3 regions of the Pseudoalteromonas sp. CNC9-20 genome follow, and region 1 is predicted to be linked to each of the others. Evidence: predicted binding sites of a transcription regulator. Region 1 holds the regulator's gene; each other region holds the start of a gene.
What was found. The regulator sigma-54, encoded in region 1, starts transcription at its own class of promoters, with help from an activator protein. The targets are predictions, from matches to a motif close to GTTGGCACGNNNNTNGNNT.

Region 1 (5,498 bases):
AGGGCGGCTTTTTACTAGTCGCATTTTTTGCCTACCAAGGATATATTTTTAGTCAGTTAGCCTAGAGTAATAGTATGAGCCAAAGCTTTATTGCCACCGCACAACGGGTTTTAGAAATAGAACAAACCGCTTTGCAGGAGTTACATCAGTATTTAGACGCACAATTTATTCAAGCGTGCGAGATGATCATGGCTTGTAGCGGCCGAGTCATCGTTATTGGCATGGGTAAATCAGGACATGTTGGTAATAAAATTGCCGCGACCCTAGCAAGTACCGGCACTCCAGCTTTTTTCGTGCACCCAGGTGAGGCCAGCCATGGTGATTTAGGCATGATCACTGAAAATGACATCGTTATGCTCATTTCTAACTCTGGCGAAACGCACGAAATTGTGAGCATTATTCCAGTAATTAAACGTATTGGCGCGCCCATGATTGCCATGACCGGCAATCCTCAATCAAGTATGGCGACCTTAGCGGATGCCCATATTTGCATTAAAGTATCGCAAGAAGCTTGCCCACTGGGTTTAGCCCCCACCGCAAGCACTACCGCAACCTTGGCAATGGGCGATGCACTCGCTGTTGCTTTATTAGAAGCCAAAGGCTTTACCGCCGATGACTTTGCCCTCTCCCACCCCGGCGGTAGCTTAGGTAAACGTTTATTACTGACCTTGAATGATGTTATGCATAGCGGCGATGACGTGCCACGCAGTCACCAATCACAAAGCATTAAAGAAGCCTTGTTAGAAATCTCAAGCAAAGGCTTAGGAATGACCGCTGTTGTCGATGATAATGAGCGACTGGTAGGGTTATTTACCGATGGCGATTTACGCCGTGTATTGGAGCAGCGAGTGGATATTCACAACACCGCGCTGATTGAGGTAATGACTCCAAACTGCACCACAGCCGATGCTCATATGCTGGCGGCGGAAGCACTGAAAATTATGGAGCAAAAACGCATTAATGGACTCATTGTGACCGATCACGAGCAACGTCCCATTGGCGCGCTGAATACGCAAGACTTATTGCGCGCGGGGGTGATTTAGTGTTGTTTTCAGAATTATACCAAGCCATAGACGAAGACGCATGGCAACGTGCACAGCGCACTCGATTGTTAATTTGCGACATTGATGGCGTGTTTTCAGATGGCCGTATTTATTTAGGCAATCAAGGCGAGGAATTAAAGGCCTTTAATACCAAAGACGGGTTCGGCATTAAAGCGTTGCTCAATGCGGGTGTTGAAGTTGCTGTTATCACCGGGCGACAATCACAGATAGTAAAAACGCGAATGCAAAGCTTGGGTGTCCCCCACATTTATCAAGGTAAAGAGAATAAGCTCGAAGCCTATGCACAGTTAAAACGCACATTAAACCTAAGCGATGAGCAAATAGCCTACATTGGTGATGATGGCCCTGATTTACCGGTGATGGAGCAAGTCGGGTTCGCCGTAGCGGTTAACGACGCTCACCCACTGGTTAAGCGAATAGCCCATTACAGTACCTTGCTACCAGGGGGTTTTGGTGCTGTGCGTGAGCTCACAGATTTGCTGATGCTGGCCCAAGGACACAGCCTGGGAACACAGGGAAGTAGCACATGAACGCAGCGAGAGCGCTCATATCACTGCTATTTATCGTCGCGATGGCGTGGCTTTGGTACCCTTATTTTATGAAGTCGACAGATGATGGTGTCGCTCAGCAAGACCATATTGCCACACCCGACTATATCGCAACTGGGCTAAGTCAGACTAGTTATAACGATCAGGGTGAGTTAAGCCACACCGTTTATGCTGAGGAAATGGAGCTGTATCAAGAGCTCGGGTTTACGCATTTCACCAAGCCGGTATTTACCTTATATGGTGAAACAGAAAATTGGCAGGTAAACGCCGATGAAGCGACTTTATACAACAACAACATTTTGATCTTGGAAAATAACGTCACCGCCACCAACTTAAAAGAAGGGGCGATGATTGAGAAGGTCAGCGCTGAGGCCATTCAAGTTGATATAGATAGCCAGCGCATGGAGTCCGAGCAAGCTGTAGTATTAAGTGGCCCGAATATGAAGATCACCGGGCAAGGCTTGAAAGCAGACCTCAATACAGAGATAGTTGAATTAACAGAACATACGCGAACAATATATTATGACCAATAAAATCAGTGCATTAATTACATCCATCGCAATTGGCTTATGCTCTGCCAGCGCTACTGCTGAGCAAATTACCGCCAAGGAAGTGTTAATTGATGCCGACAAACAACAAGCACTGATCAAAGAAAATATCACTATTTTTGATAAGAACGTGCATATTGTTCACGGCAAACGGGAAATAAAAGCTGACCGCCTTGAGGCTCACCGTCGTCCAGAATTGGGTGATAACAAGCAATTGCTCGTAGCCACCGGCTCACCAGCTGTGTACACCGAAGTGATGGAAGATGGCACCGAGATTTCTGCACAGGCGCTGGAAATTCGTTATGACGTCGCCTCTGAGACCCTTAAAATTCAAGGTGATGCTAAGATTGCCATGGCCGACCAGCATATCGTTGCCGAAACCATAAGCTATGATATTGCCAAACAGCTGATCACCGCCGAAAAAGATGAAAACTCCAGCACACGAGTGCGCACAACATTAACACCACAAAGTGACGATACGCCGGAGAAAGAGCAATAATGGCGACTCTTAAAGCACAAAAATTAGCGAAAAGCTATAAAGGCCGGGAGGTCGTCAAAAGTGTGGGCTTAGAGGTGCAAGCAGGTAGTATCGTCGGCTTGCTCGGCCCTAATGGAGCCGGTAAGACAACTACTTTTTACATGATAGTTGGCTTAGTACCCAGTGATAAAGGCACCATCAGTATTGATGATGAGGATATCACCTTAATGCCGATGCACTCTCGTGCGCGCTTAGGTATTGGTTATTTACCGCAGGAATCATCTATTTTTCGAAAGCTGACAGTTTTTCAAAATTTGATGGCCATCCTAGAAACCCGCAAGGGCTTAAGCAAAGCAGAGCGTGAAAGCGAGCTTGAGGGCCTGCTTGATGAGTTTAATATACAGCACATTCGAGACTCACAAGGAATGGCGTTATCTGGTGGCGAACGTCGCCGGGTAGAAATAGCGCGAGCATTAGCGGCAAACCCAAAGTTTATCTTGTTGGATGAACCTTTTGCTGGTGTCGACCCTATTTCAGTGTTAGATATAAAGAAAATCATAGAGCATCTGCGCAATCGTGGTATTGGTGTATTAATCACCGACCACAATGTGCGAGAGACCCTAGACGTATGTGAAACCGCATACATTGTTTCCCATGGCGAGCTCATTGCTTCTGGCACTCCAGAGCAAGTTCTTGCCGATCAAACGGTTCGCGACGTCTATTTGGGTGAGCAGTTTAGATTATAACGATTAAAGGATTGTTAGAGATACATGAGGCAATCATTACAGCTGCGCCTAGGCCAGCAATTAACAATGACCCCACAATTGCAGCAAGCGATTCGCCTGTTGCAGCTCAGTACTTTGGATCTCCAACAAGAAATTCAAGAGGCGTTGGACGCCAACCCATTACTTGAAGTTGAAGAAGACAATTACGCCGACAATAACGACAACCAAGAGCAAAAAGAGTCGACGTCCGACAACCAAAATAACGATACCGCCGAGACGGCCAGCGCCAGTAAGGATGAAGTTGAAAGTGCTGATGCCATGAACAACGAGTCCATCAGTGAAGACTTGCCCATGGATGTGTCTTGGGATGAGTATATTAGTGCGGCTCCCGTTGCCTCCTCTGGGCCTATGCCAGAAGATGAGTCTATCTACCAAGGCGAAACCACCGAGTCGTTACATGATTATTTAATGTGGCAGCTGCAATTAACACCTTTTAGTGCCACCGACGAGGCCATCGCCACAGCTATCATTGAAGCCATCAATGACAACGGCATTTTAACGGTCAGCTGTGAAGATCTGCTGGAAAGCTTGAATCATGATGAACAAGACGATGGTATCGAGCTCGATGAAATTGAAGCCGTTCTTAAGCGTATCCAACTCTTTGATCCAGTAGGAATTGGTGCGCGTTCTTTACAAGAGTGCTTGTTGATCCAGCTCAAGCAATTTGACCCACAAACCCCTTGGCTTGAAGAGACCAAAGAGGTAGTTTGTAACTATATTGATTTGCTTGGTAGTCGTGACTATCGCACCTTGATGAAAAAGACTAAGCTTAAAGAAGCGCAGTTAAAAGAGGTGATGACACTGATACACAGTTTAAATCCGACTCCTGCAGCCACGATTGTGCGAGAGCAGTCAGAGTATGTGATTCCAGACGTATCGGTGAAGAAAGTTAAAGGCCGCTGGGTGGTTGAATTAAACCCAGATAGTATGCCTAAGATCCGCGTTAACGATCACTATGCATCAATGTCGCGAAGCTGTAAGTCGCAAAGTGATAGTCAATTTATTCGCTCGCATTTACAAGAAGCGAAATGGTTTATAAAGAGCTTGGAACAACGCAATGATACGCTACTTAAAGTAACTAATTGCATTGTTCAACAACAACAGGCATTCTTTGAACATGGTGAAGAGGCAATGAAGCCAATGGTGCTTAATGACGTTGCCGAAATGGTGGAAATGCATGAGTCAACGATTTCCCGTGTGACCACCCAAAAGTATATGCATACACCACGGGGTATTTTTGAGCTGAAGTACTTTTTCTCCAGCCATGTTACAACCGAAAACGGAGGTGAATGCTCGTCTACAGCGATTCGAGCATTGATCAAAAAGCTAGTAGCTGCGGAGAATCCTGCTAAACCGTTGAGTGATAGCAAGATTGCCGACGTACTAGCCGAGCAAGGAATTAAAGTGGCTCGGCGCACGATTGCTAAATATCGTGAATCGCTAGCCATTCCACCGTCAAATCAGCGTAAAAGTTTGATATAGACGTTAGACAAGAAGGAAAATGCTTATGCAATTAAATCTTACCGGTCGTCACGTAGAAATCACTGATTCTCTTCGCAACTATGTGAATAGCAAATTTGCAAAATTAGAGCGTCACTTTGACCATATAAATAATGTGCATGTCATTCTTGATATTGAAAAACTAACACAAAAAGCAGAAGCTACTCTTCACGTTAACGGTGGTGAACTGTTCGCAACCGCAGAGCACCAGGATATGTATGCGGCGATCGACGGCTTAATTGATAAGCTCGACCGTCAAGTGATTAAACATAAAGAGAAATTATCTCGTCACTAACATGAACCTAGATTCACTCTTTACCAAGGACTGCAGCAAAGCTGCGGTCCTTTTTAATAGCAAAAAAAGAATGCTGGAGTACCTCTCTCAGGTGGCTCATCAGCACAGTCCTCACCTCAGCGAGCAATCGGTACTTGATGCTTTGCTAACCCGCGAAAAGCTGGGCAGTACTGGCATCGGCAAAGGCGTTGCTATTCCACATGGCCGTCTCGATGGTATCGACAGTACGATTGCCATTGTTGTAACCAATCGCGAAGCCATTAACTTTGATGCCATTGAT
Region 2 (5,498 bases), on a different contig from region 1:
AATAAATTGGTTTTCATTCGCTGCAATAAGCGTTGGATAGACTCCAGCCAACGCTCTGGTTGACGTTGCAAGAGCACAAATTTTGCTTCAGGGAAGCGCTCAGCCAGCTCCAGGTAGTGGCTAAAGCAGGGTGTGTCGGCGATGAGCTCCGCACGCTCAAAACACGCTTTAGTATAAGCTGTGTGGGCGGTGCGAAGACCTAAATCGAGCGCAGCAGCACACACGCTGGTGGTGCCGCTGCGCGGTAAACCTATCACAAATATTTTCGACATGGCCATAGTATGGGTTGTTAAACATTGCTGTGGCCGTTATTGTACTCACTGCGTTGCGTGGCTGCGAGTATTCGCTGGTTTACATGCACTGAGTTGGTCGATACACATCTGAATATCGGCAGTAATACTCGCTAAAGCGCCTTTGAGTGCTGGGTCGCGAGCTTCACTGACTGCTTTTTTTATTTTCGCCAATAACTTCTTCTCGAACTCAATGAGATCGATTATCATTGACTGCTCAGGCCTGTTAGAAAAATGACTCTTAGCTTGCGCGTACCAAGCGATCGCTGTACCCAGCCAAGTATTTTCTATACTGCTGTGATCGGGATTTTCATCCACATCGTAGACAGATAACTGGGCTTGTTCCCGTATTTTTGCCATATTGATAAAGACATGCCTGACGTTGTAGTCACCGACCTGCTCGGCTGCCTGCTTATAAAACGTCGCCGCATCTCGGTTCAGCTTAAGAATATCTTTGGCAATTTTTTTATCACGTTTTGCTTGTGTTTGGTCAAGGTTAACCATATCTAAACTCCTATGGTCGCTGATGTACCAAGTTCACCTGCAATTCATATACCATTATTTATTTTATTATAAATCAGAAGGTTAGAAGGACCTCCTCGCTGAACCCGAGTAACATCTACCCGCTGACTTGTTATTTTTACAACTCTTTCAAGGAGAGTGATGTATGCACCAGGTTAAAATGTTTGTACAACTCAGCGATCCCGAGCTGGTCTCGAAGCTGGCTAAATTAGAAGTATTAAAAAAGTTTCAGCTGGTCTACGCAAACGAGTTTGAGCCGTGGGAAGCGCAAGTTGCCCAGTCGGGGTGTGATATTGCATTGGTGGAACTCGAAGAATTCAATGAACAAGGATACAACACCCTAAATGACACCGACGCGTTATCGCACGTTGAGTTTCTATTTTTAAGTAAAGGTAAGCCAAATCCATATCTTGATAAGTTGATGCGCGATGGTGCCGGGTTCCACTGCCGTGCCCCTTATGATTTGGAACTGATTAGCGAAACTCTGCAAGACAGCTACGAACTGTTTGGTGAAGCCAGCCAATCAAGTAAAGCTGTTGAGTCCAGCGACCTTGACCAATTTGGTTTATTAGTCGGCTCTTCTAAGTCTATGCACAAGTTGTATCGCACTATTCGTAAGGTCGCACGCACTGATGCCAACGTGATGATTATTGGCGAAAGTGGTGTAGGTAAAGAGCTCGTTGCCAATACCGTTCATATTGCTGGCGATAAGCCACAAGCACCTTTCGTTGCGATAAACTGTGGTGCGCTTTCCCCAGAGCTTATAGATAGTGAGTTATTTGGTCATGTGAAAGGCGCATTTACAGGTGCACACCGCGATCACCAAGGGGTCTTCGACCAAGCTAAAGGCGGTACGCTGTTTTTAGACGAAGTAACAGAGATGCCATTAGAGCAACAAGTTAAGTTACTGCGCGTGCTCGAAAGCGGAGAGTATCGCGCCGTAGGCAGTCAACAAGTGAAACATGCTGATGTGCGTATTGTTTGTGCAACCAACCGTAACCCGCAACAAGCCATTGATGATGGCATTTTCCGTGAGGATTTATACTTCCGCTTAGCGCACTTCCCTATCCGAGTGCCACCACTGCGCGATCGAGGCAATGACATCACCGGCCTCGCTGAGCACTTCCTTGCCTACCGTAATGCCCAAGAATTGAGCCACAAACGTATCGCTACCGATGCACTTAGCCGCATTGCTGCTTATAACTGGCCAGGCAACGTACGGGAGCTAAAACACACCATTGAACGAGCGATGATCTTGGCCGATGACGTAATCAAAGCCGAACATCTTTCATTGGGTGAATCAGTAAGCAAAAGCGACAGCAACAGCGTCGATATTCCTACTGGCGTTTCCTTGGAAGAGTTGGAAAAAGCGGCAATTTTGAAAAACTTGGAAGAGAACGCCGGCAACAAAACGGACACCGCTGAACAATTAGGTGTTAGTGTGAAAACACTCTACAACAAACTAGAAAAGTACTCTCAGGACTAATCAGTTTACGGGGCTTGCTATGAACAAGCCCCGACATTTTAGCCATCATATCGGTTACGGCTTTTACCCTGCTCTCGGCCATCAAATAAATCACGTAAGTCAAAGGCAAAGGCCTTTAATTTCTCTTTCATCGTTCGCTTAATACTGACTTCCACACTCCCGAGAATAATACGCCCATGGATAATAATGCGCGGTCGCTGTTTATCTTCGTATCGCGGCCCAAGTGAGACCCGCTTATTAACCAGTGACCCCATGATATTGGTGGTCTGAGTTTGCACATCTACACTCTCTGGCACCACAATTTCATCACTGCCCAAAATACAATTAACGTAAATGTGTACTTCAGGGTGAGAAAAGATAGCGTTGGTAAAGTCTAATTCAATGCTTCCCAAATAGTTGTTTAGATGAATTTCTTTAGGGACAACCCATTCACCGCTGCGTTGGTCCGAGCTTAATATGGCGGTAATTTTCTCACCATTAACCTGCTCGCTACTTTGCGTGAAAGGAGTGCGCATACGTGCCGCCTTCTCGCTGTTGTAGCGTGGGTCGCTGTGCAGCGGCAGATCAGCAACCAATGTTGCTAGTTGCTCTTGGCAGCTGCAGTCATACGCTTGATCAAGGCGACGTTCAAACGCCTGCGCTGAAATTTCACCATGACTGTAATTTAAAATTAGCTGATCGATGATCTCTTCTTTTACTTGCGCTAACGGCCTGTCCTTTAAAGGAACACTCATGTTCACACTCCTGTTGTCGTTTTGCTTACCTAAGCAAAATCAGCGCCAAATATTAATTCCTTTAGTTTCAGTTAGATGGAGATTAAGCCAGTTCACCGCATTCGCCAAAACCACCATATTTACGCTTAATTAACGATATTTTAATTATCTTTACTGAGTAACTCCCCATGGCGCGGGTTGCGACGCCAAGTAGGTGAACTAAACTTCAAGTGTCTCCCCAACATCCCGAGTGCCATGTTACATCTACCAACATTGATAGTGGTATCGACTTTACTAAACGCCTTTATTGGCGTCTTTTTGTTGTTGGTGTTTTACCAACGTGCACAACGAAGCTTTTTGTATTGGGGATTATCTTGTCTGGTATTTAGTTTAGCTGAAATAAGCGCGACTCTGCGTGTGTTTATCGACTTACCGGTACTGACCCATTACAGCGCCCAACTATTGATGATAACAGCGCCATTGCTGGTGCTAAGAGGTATACTCTGGTACAGCTCTTCAAAACACCATAACCCGTTGTTTATCTATTTTATTCTGGGTTTCAGTGCGTTGTTACTGGCGTTGTTGCACCACCAACCACTGTGGGGGCAGATTTACACTTCTATGGCTATTGCCACACTATTCTTTGCCGCTGCAGCGGCTATTAGAACAACAACCAAAGGCAATATATATGCCGCCACTTTGCTTGTTCTCGTCACCTTGCATGCGCTGGTAATGTTGGTTCAAACGGGCCTGTTGCTTACCAATTTGTTGCACTGGGAGCAATCATTACCGCCTTGGACCAAACAGTTAGTTCTTGCTGTTCACTTACTACTGACCACATGCACGGCACTAGTGTTTCCGATGCTTTTTTTCATACGCTCAGAAGCTAAACTCACTAACTTAGCTAATTTCGACCCACTCACAAGCTTGTACAATCGTCGTGCGTTTTTCTATGAAGGCGAAAAACGACTCGCGCAGTGTATTGCTAAGCAGCAGCCACTTGCAGTCATGATGATAGATTTGGATTACTTTAAGAAGGTCAATGATCAGTTTGGTCACGATGGCGGAGACGCTGCGTTGCAATGGGTGAGTCAGCGCATTCGCGAGCAACTCAGAGAAGATGATTTAGCTGCGCGTATTGGCGGAGAGGAATTCGCTGTGATTTTAGCCAATACCCATCAATGCACGGCGCTCAAAGTGGGCGATCGCTTACGTAAGGCCATTGCCGAGGGCTCATTTTATTGGCACCATCAGCGCCTGCCGCTGAGCATTAGCATCGGCGTCACTTGCCGAGAGAGTGGCCATTTTGATATTAAAAAGATGCTGATTGAAGCGGATAAAGGCCTTTACGAGGCAAAAAGCCGTGGCCGTAACTGCTTGGTTGAAACCCATCATAGCGACACCACCACGGCTTCTACTGGCTAACACAAACCGACATACAAGGGTTTGAGTAATAATAACTTTTAAGAGACAATAACGCTTTTACACGGAGATCAGTAAATGCGTCACACCCTTGTCATTGCCTTGGTGGCCTTATTCACCCTGAGTGCCTGCAAAACCACAGTGCCAATGCGAGACTTTCCCTATAATGCCATTCCTATGGCTCAGAGCCAAAACCACAGTGATAAGGATATTGAAAAAGCCATTATCAAAGCATGCCTGCAGCTCGGCTGGCAGTGTGCAGCTAAAAGCGAAGGGGTCGTTGCTGCGGTGCTCAATATTCGCACTCATCAGTTGACGGTTGATATTAATTATACCCCGAGCCAGTTTTCGGTAGAGTATGTTGACTCTGTCAATTTAAGATACGATGGCAAGAAAATCCATCGCCAGTATGTCAATTGGGTCAATAATTTAATACGCCATATTCAGGCTGAATTAGTAGTCTAACGCAACGGGGTATTGCCTCACTTTGAATGTGAGCGGTACTCCACCTTGCCGTCTTTATGTAAATTAAACAACCACACCTGTTCGCCATGATAATACACAAATTCGTAGCCTGGGTATGGGCTTTGCTGTAACCGGCTGGCAAAGGTATTGATATCCGCTGGCGCAATTTTAAAGCGTCCCGTCGCCCGTTTTCTATCGGCATGGGTGTTAACTTGAAATGCCTTGGCCGATAACGGCAATACCTCAGGTAGCTCCCCCTGCTCAAATAGTTGTGCTCTGTGTGCATCTGCATAACTAGCGTAATAGCGGGTTTGTGGCTCGCTACACGCCGCAAGTGATAACGTCAGTAACAACCCTGTTAGTAATCGCACTGTTTGCCCCTTTGCTCTATTCGAGCTTATAACCTAGCGACTGATCACTGACCCTAGGCTTAACTTTAGTGCTGCAACTAAGGAGGGAGCTAAAATTGCAGCTGAGCGATATTAGCGCCGCAGTAAAAGCAATGACGGCGACGAGGGCTCACCTTGTGACCACAGTCTTTGCAGTGACTCGACGATGCAACTTTACCATCGAGTTTGCCATCACGTAGGTCGATTTCCT
Region 3 (5,498 bases), on a different contig from region 1:
CTGACCTTGCTGCAAAGCCTCTTCACCGCTTTGCTTTTCTTCAATATAGGTAATACTGTGCCTCAGCTCTACCAGCCCATTATAGGTATCGCTAAATTCACTACAGCATTGCGTCAGCGTCCGTGAGCTATCCTCTGCAGCCATTACCTCATTGAGTCGAAGAGCAAAGTCACAATGACTGATACGCCCAAGTTGCCAGTCATGAAGGTTATCTTGCTGAGTTTCTGCATACCTAATCAGTAACTGCGCCAGCTCTTTCTCCAAGCTATAAAACTGTTCCGGGTTTAAGCTCCCCCGCAGTTGCTCGTAATTTGCTAAACGCATTAGTATCAGCACTTGCTGATGATGACTAACTTGCTTTAACTCTTGCTCCATACGCGACAGGAAGTACCGACCATTGGCTAGCCCTGTTGTTGTATCATGCTGGGCTAGGTATTGTGCGCGGGCGATACGCTCGTTCCCTTCGCGCAGAATGCCACCAAAGCGCTCAGCCAGATGATTCATCGCCTCTGTCACCTCAGCTAGTTCGGCCGTATTGGGAACTGCAAGCTGCTTAAATTGCTTTTTTGAGAACCCTTGGGCTTGAGCGACCACTCGCTCTAAAGGCTTCAGAACCCAACGTAAAATGAGTGAAGCAGCAATACAGCTCAATAACGCAACGATAGCAAAACCACTGGCTAAATTGAGCACATTGTCCCATAAAGCTTCTAATGCATATCTTTGCTGACTCTGAATATACAAGGTGCCGTATTGCTGCCAACCATTGCTTATTTGTGCAACGCCGGCGTCGACCTCAAAAGCAAACATCTGTGCAAACCAACTAGGTACTGAAGCATGTTCGTGCTGTGTAAGCGAACGCTCAACTACAACTTCACCCTGTGTATCGACTAATTTAATCTGCTGATAGTGGCCGGTATCAAAGGCTGCTGAGACGAAAAGCTCAACGGTCACTGGGTCTTTATCCATCTGACTGAGCGCAAGCGCTAAGGTTGTGGCATTATCGGCGTTTTTCAAATAAAGCTCTTCGGTGAAGCTAGATTTAACATTGTACCCGCTAATGAGTACGCTGCTGATCAACCCACTCAAAGCAATAACCACAATCACCAGCCACAGTTGTACCACCAGAGATATACGGTGCGCCCCACAGGACGCTGTAGATGCTTGCTTTATCACCACCTAACTCCTTGCTGTTCCATTTTCTTTAAAACCGAATGCCAGCGAGATAATCTCGCCCGAGGGTCGGCCACACTGTGAGTTGACGTTGCAGTCCACAGACCTTCACTGTTAAAGCTGAATACCGGATATAAATCAGTGCGCTTCGCTGCTGGCAAAATAGCACTTGTGAGCGAGTCGAGAATGATGGGTTGGCTACTGGGGGTCGGGTAATAACCCAACACCATATGCGCTTGAAACTCTTGGCTGCGAGGGCCGCCTATTTGCGCTTTAACATAGATAAGCCGCAGCTTATTATCAGCGATGCCTAGCATCCTCAATGACGCGTATTTCGCTATGGCGTAGTCTTCACAATCGCCCAGCCCTTGCCCTAAGGTTTCTAATGGCGTTGCCCAATAATCTTGTTGTTTGTAGAGAAGTTGGTCGGTGCGGTAGCGCACTTGCGTGGCAAAAAACTGATTGACCAGTTGCACTTTGCGGGTTTCGGTTTCAGCACTCAAGCTAGCTAGTAATTGCTGCCAGCGCTGCGCCACCAGTAAACGTTGAGTACCGTATTGGTTGCGCATAAGCGTTTGAAACAAGCCGCTGTCCATAGTTGCGCCAGCGTGAATGCCACTCATGAGCAACGTCATGGCGAACACTAAACCTAGCCCCAGCCACCGTATTTTATTTATAATTTTCGCACTGCTCACTACGTCCTAAAGGCCTACATAGTTTCTGCGCACCGCTTAGGACGCAATGGGTTTGATTTATTAAAGCATAGCAGTGATTTTCAGTTCTGCAGCACCCGATGTTAGCCGTAAATGCAGTATAAAGAGGTGCTTAGAATAAGTTTGATATTAGAAATTAAAGCAAAAATGCAGGTGTATAAAGGCAAGAAAAGATAAACCCAAGCGCACTGGCGTACACTTGGGGCAATGTTGTATATCAGCAAGCACCTCAGTAGTAAGTGACCTTTTTTACCTTGCGAGGCTTACTCTGAGTAATGTAAAGATCGTGTACTAGCTTCATATCCAGCTCTAATTCAGTCGCATAACTATCGCCAACAACATAACTGCGTTTAACTCGAGCCCCTCGGATCACCCCTTGAACCCGCGCTTGCAGTACATCATCTCCAGCAATGGCATTGGCAACGGTGGTTTGCCCTTGCATTTGTTGGCCATAAACCTGCTCCGCCAACTCCCGATAGGCTTCTATCTTTGAAGCTTTCATCGCCATCAGCGATTTTTGCTGAGCGCTTTCACCGGGCTGCGGTGCAATAGGCGCGTAGCCAATCGCACGTAAAATCGGATAATTGTCAGGCTGCTCTATGGCGTATTCAACGTGCTTATCAAACACACTGCTGCAACCGAGCATGCTCCATGTGCTGATCAGCAGTATCATCATTCGTAGCATGTTTTGCTCCACACTGATTGTCTCTAAACCTATGTTCAGTAGTATGCACGATAAATGCCACTATTACAGGGGAGTTGGTATGTTCTTTGCTATCTTTGTTGCAAGAACATTTTTAGGTGGGATAACTATGCGATATTTGGCATCTGTGTGCGCACTGATGATTGCACTAATAAGCCCGAGTGTCAGCGCCCAATGGTTGCAAACCACAGGGGTTGCGACTTTAGAGGATGGAGATACCGAAACAGCACGCGCCAACGCGGTCAGTGACGCTATAAAACAGGCGTTATTATATTCAGGGCTGGAGCTATCCAGTGTGCAGACCTTGACTAACGGCGTGCTCACTCAGGATCACCTTTCTTTGCAAGCACATGGTCAAGTACAACAGATGCAGCTGCTCGAAGAGCAACAAAGTGATGGCATGATCAGTGTCACCATGCAAATTGAAGTGTTAGACAACCCACAGCAATGCCCTGAACAAGACTTTATTAGCCACTTTGCTCTCACACGCACGGCATTGGATAATCCACAGCAAGCTCGTTATGGTCAAATATTTGACGTAGCCCCTGCTTTTACTAAGCAGCTCTACGCAATTATGAGCCAAACGCAATTAGCTATGCTGCCTATTCCTTATTTTAAAGAAGCGGTGGATGTTAGCCCCTTCTTTACACAGCAATTTCAGTATGATGAAAACGTACTGGAATATATTCGCGACAAAAGTAACAGTCAGTACGTGTTACTCTCGCAAATCACCGATATTTCCACCGGCAAGCAATTGAATAATGATTATGCATTTTGGCAGGATGAAAGCTATAACCGCTATTTTAATGTAGAGTTTGCGTTATTCGATGCCTTGAGCTTTGAAAAAATATGGCAAAAAGCCTATCAAACTCAAGGGCCTTGGCAGTTTGAAAAAACCGCTCGTATCGATGTAAACAGTGGCACTTTTTGGCAAAGCCAATACGGACGAGCCATTACTGCGCTTAGTGAGAAAGTGATGTTTGACCTTAACAATGAGCTGCGCTGCCTACCCACCCGTGGATTAATTCAGCATATTGATGGTGACCAAGTAGTTGTCAACTTAGGTAAAGCCAACGGCTTAGTGATGGGTCAGCAACTCACTTTGGCGCATAGCAGCAACCTCACCACCTATGCAGGCAAACATTTGCCACGTCAGGTAACCACCTTACACCGTGTAGAAGTGAATCAGCTTTACCAACACAGTGCCATTGCCACTAATATTGGTAAACGGCCACTGGCGAATATTCAACTCAACGACTTAGTGTTGCTGAGCCAATAGCCTAGGCTCAGCACTTCCCTGGGTACCATTTAAAATCAAGATACGTTCAACGTTCGATTTTAACAATCAAAGTCATCAATTCTTACTGATATACAAATCAATTCGCTTTTGTCACACTGTACCCAACACATCGAAAGGAGATTATCAGTATGACAACATTTAACAACAGCGAAGGCCAACGAATTCCTCAGGTGACATTTGCAGTGCGTAAAGGCGAGCAATGGCAACAACTTACCTCAGACGATATCTTTTCAGGTAAGACGGTCGTGGTGTTCTCATTGCCCGGTGCGTTTACACCAACCTGCTCGTCAACACACTTACCACGCTACAACGAACTTGCCGGTGTACTAAAACAAAATGGCGTAGATGACATTGTCTGTGTGTCGGTAAACGATACATTTGTGATGAATGCCTGGGCTGAGCACCAAGAAGCCGACAATATTACCTTACTCCCTGACGGTAACGGCGAGTTCACCGACGGCATGGGCATGCTGGTCGACAAGAACGACCTAGGTTTTGGTAAACGTAGCTGGCGCTACTCCATGCTCGTGAAAGACGGTGTGGTCGAGAAGATGTTTATCGAGCCGCAAAAACCAGGCGACCCTTTTGAGGTATCGGATGCAGATACTATGCTTGATTATATTAACCCCAAACAAAGTAAGCCACAGCCGGTAAGCATTATTACTAAGCCGGGATGCCCGTTTTGTACCAAAGCGAAAGCAATGCTTTCGCAGCACGGTCTTGCTTTTGAGGAAATTGTGTTAGGTAGTCAAGCGTCGCTTACCAGCTTAAAAGCAATATCCGGTAGAGATACGGTCCCGCAAGTATTTATTGGTGGGCAACATATAGGTGGCTCTGATGAGCTTTCCCTTTACTTCACTAACAACTAATTCATTTTAAGGGCCTGCGGGCCCTTTTTATAAGGACACTGCTATGAATAAAGTGAGCACCGATGTTTTAGTCATTGGCGCAGGCTCAGCCGGTCTAAGTGCTTATCGCAGCGCGAAAGAACATACCAATAAGGTACTCATGGTTGAGGCAGGCCATTACGGAACAACTTGTGCGCGAGTTGGCTGCATGCCTAGCAAACTCTTGATCGCCGCTGCAGAAGCAGCCCACAGTGTGCACACAGCAAACCGTTTCGGTATTAATACCCAAGCCCCTATTATTGATGGTCAGGCAGTGATGCATCGCGTGCGCAGCGAACGTGATCGCTTTGTTGGCTTTGTAATTGATGCAGTCGAAGATATCGACCCGCAAGACCGTCTGATTGGCCACGCACAATTTATTAATGATCATCAAGTTCAAGTCGCTGATCATACGTTAATTGAAGCCAAGCGTGTCGTTATCGCCACCGGCTCCCGACCTAGCTACCCAGAAGCGTTTAACAACTTTGGCGAGCGCTTAATTGTTAACGATGAGGTTTTTGACTGGCAAGACTTACCCGAGTCTGTGGCTGTTTTTGGCCCTGGCGTTATTGGTCTAGAGCTTGGCCAAGCATTGCATCGTTTAGGGGTACGCGTAAAGTTATTCGGCGTTGGCGGAGCGATTGGCCCGCTAAGCGATCCAGTCTTAAAAGATTATGCCGCCACCACCTTCGCTGAAGAGTTTTTCGTAGACGCCGATGCTCAAG

Region 2: the regulator sigma-54 is predicted to act here: its motif matches at 3,064-3,082, upstream of MHM89_RS16145 (LiaF domain-containing protein).
Region 3: the regulator sigma-54 is predicted to act here: its motif matches at 2,642-2,660, upstream of MHM89_RS13420 (flagellar assembly protein T N-terminal domain-containing protein).

Annotation. Positions count from the first base shown of each region.
Region 1 is NZ_JAKRFS010000004.1:117,298-122,795, reverse strand. It holds gene MHM89_RS10830 (calcium/sodium antiporter) at 1-65, shown strand, start outside; gene MHM89_RS10825 (KpsF/GutQ family sugar-phosphate isomerase) at 75-1,043, shown strand; gene kdsC (3-deoxy-manno-octulosonate-8-phosphatase KdsC) at 1,043-1,594, shown strand; gene lptC (LPS export ABC transporter periplasmic protein LptC) at 1,591-2,145, shown strand; gene lptA (lipopolysaccharide transport periplasmic protein LptA) at 2,135-2,659, shown strand; gene lptB (LPS export ABC transporter ATP-binding protein) at 2,659-3,384, shown strand; gene MHM89_RS10800 (RNA polymerase factor sigma-54) at 3,409-4,905, shown strand; gene hpf (ribosome hibernation promoting factor) at 4,931-5,218, shown strand; gene ptsN (PTS IIA-like nitrogen regulatory protein PtsN) at 5,220-5,498, shown strand, end outside.
Region 2 is NZ_JAKRFS010000006.1:328,652-334,149, forward strand. It holds gene MHM89_RS16130 (sulfotransferase family protein) at 1-272, opposite strand, end outside; gene MHM89_RS16135 (DUF2383 domain-containing protein) at 318-794, opposite strand; gene MHM89_RS16140 (sigma-54 dependent transcriptional regulator) at 958-2,298, shown strand; gene MHM89_RS16145 (LiaF domain-containing protein) at 2,337-3,032, opposite strand; gene MHM89_RS16150 (GGDEF domain-containing protein) at 3,267-4,436, shown strand; gene MHM89_RS16155 (hypothetical protein) at 4,512-4,898, shown strand; gene MHM89_RS16160 (hypothetical protein) at 4,916-5,269, opposite strand; gene MHM89_RS16165 (hypothetical protein) at 5,359-5,498, opposite strand, start outside.
Region 3 is NZ_JAKRFS010000005.1:172,790-178,287, reverse strand. It holds gene MHM89_RS13435 (LapD/MoxY N-terminal periplasmic domain-containing protein) at 1-1,173, opposite strand, end outside; gene MHM89_RS13430 (transglutaminase-like cysteine peptidase) at 1,170-1,805, opposite strand; gene MHM89_RS13425 (LPP20 family lipoprotein) at 2,113-2,568, opposite strand; gene MHM89_RS13420 (flagellar assembly protein T N-terminal domain-containing protein) at 2,696-3,865, shown strand; gene MHM89_RS13415 (glutathione peroxidase) at 4,015-4,755, shown strand; gene MHM89_RS13410 (dihydrolipoyl dehydrogenase) at 4,799-5,498, shown strand, end outside.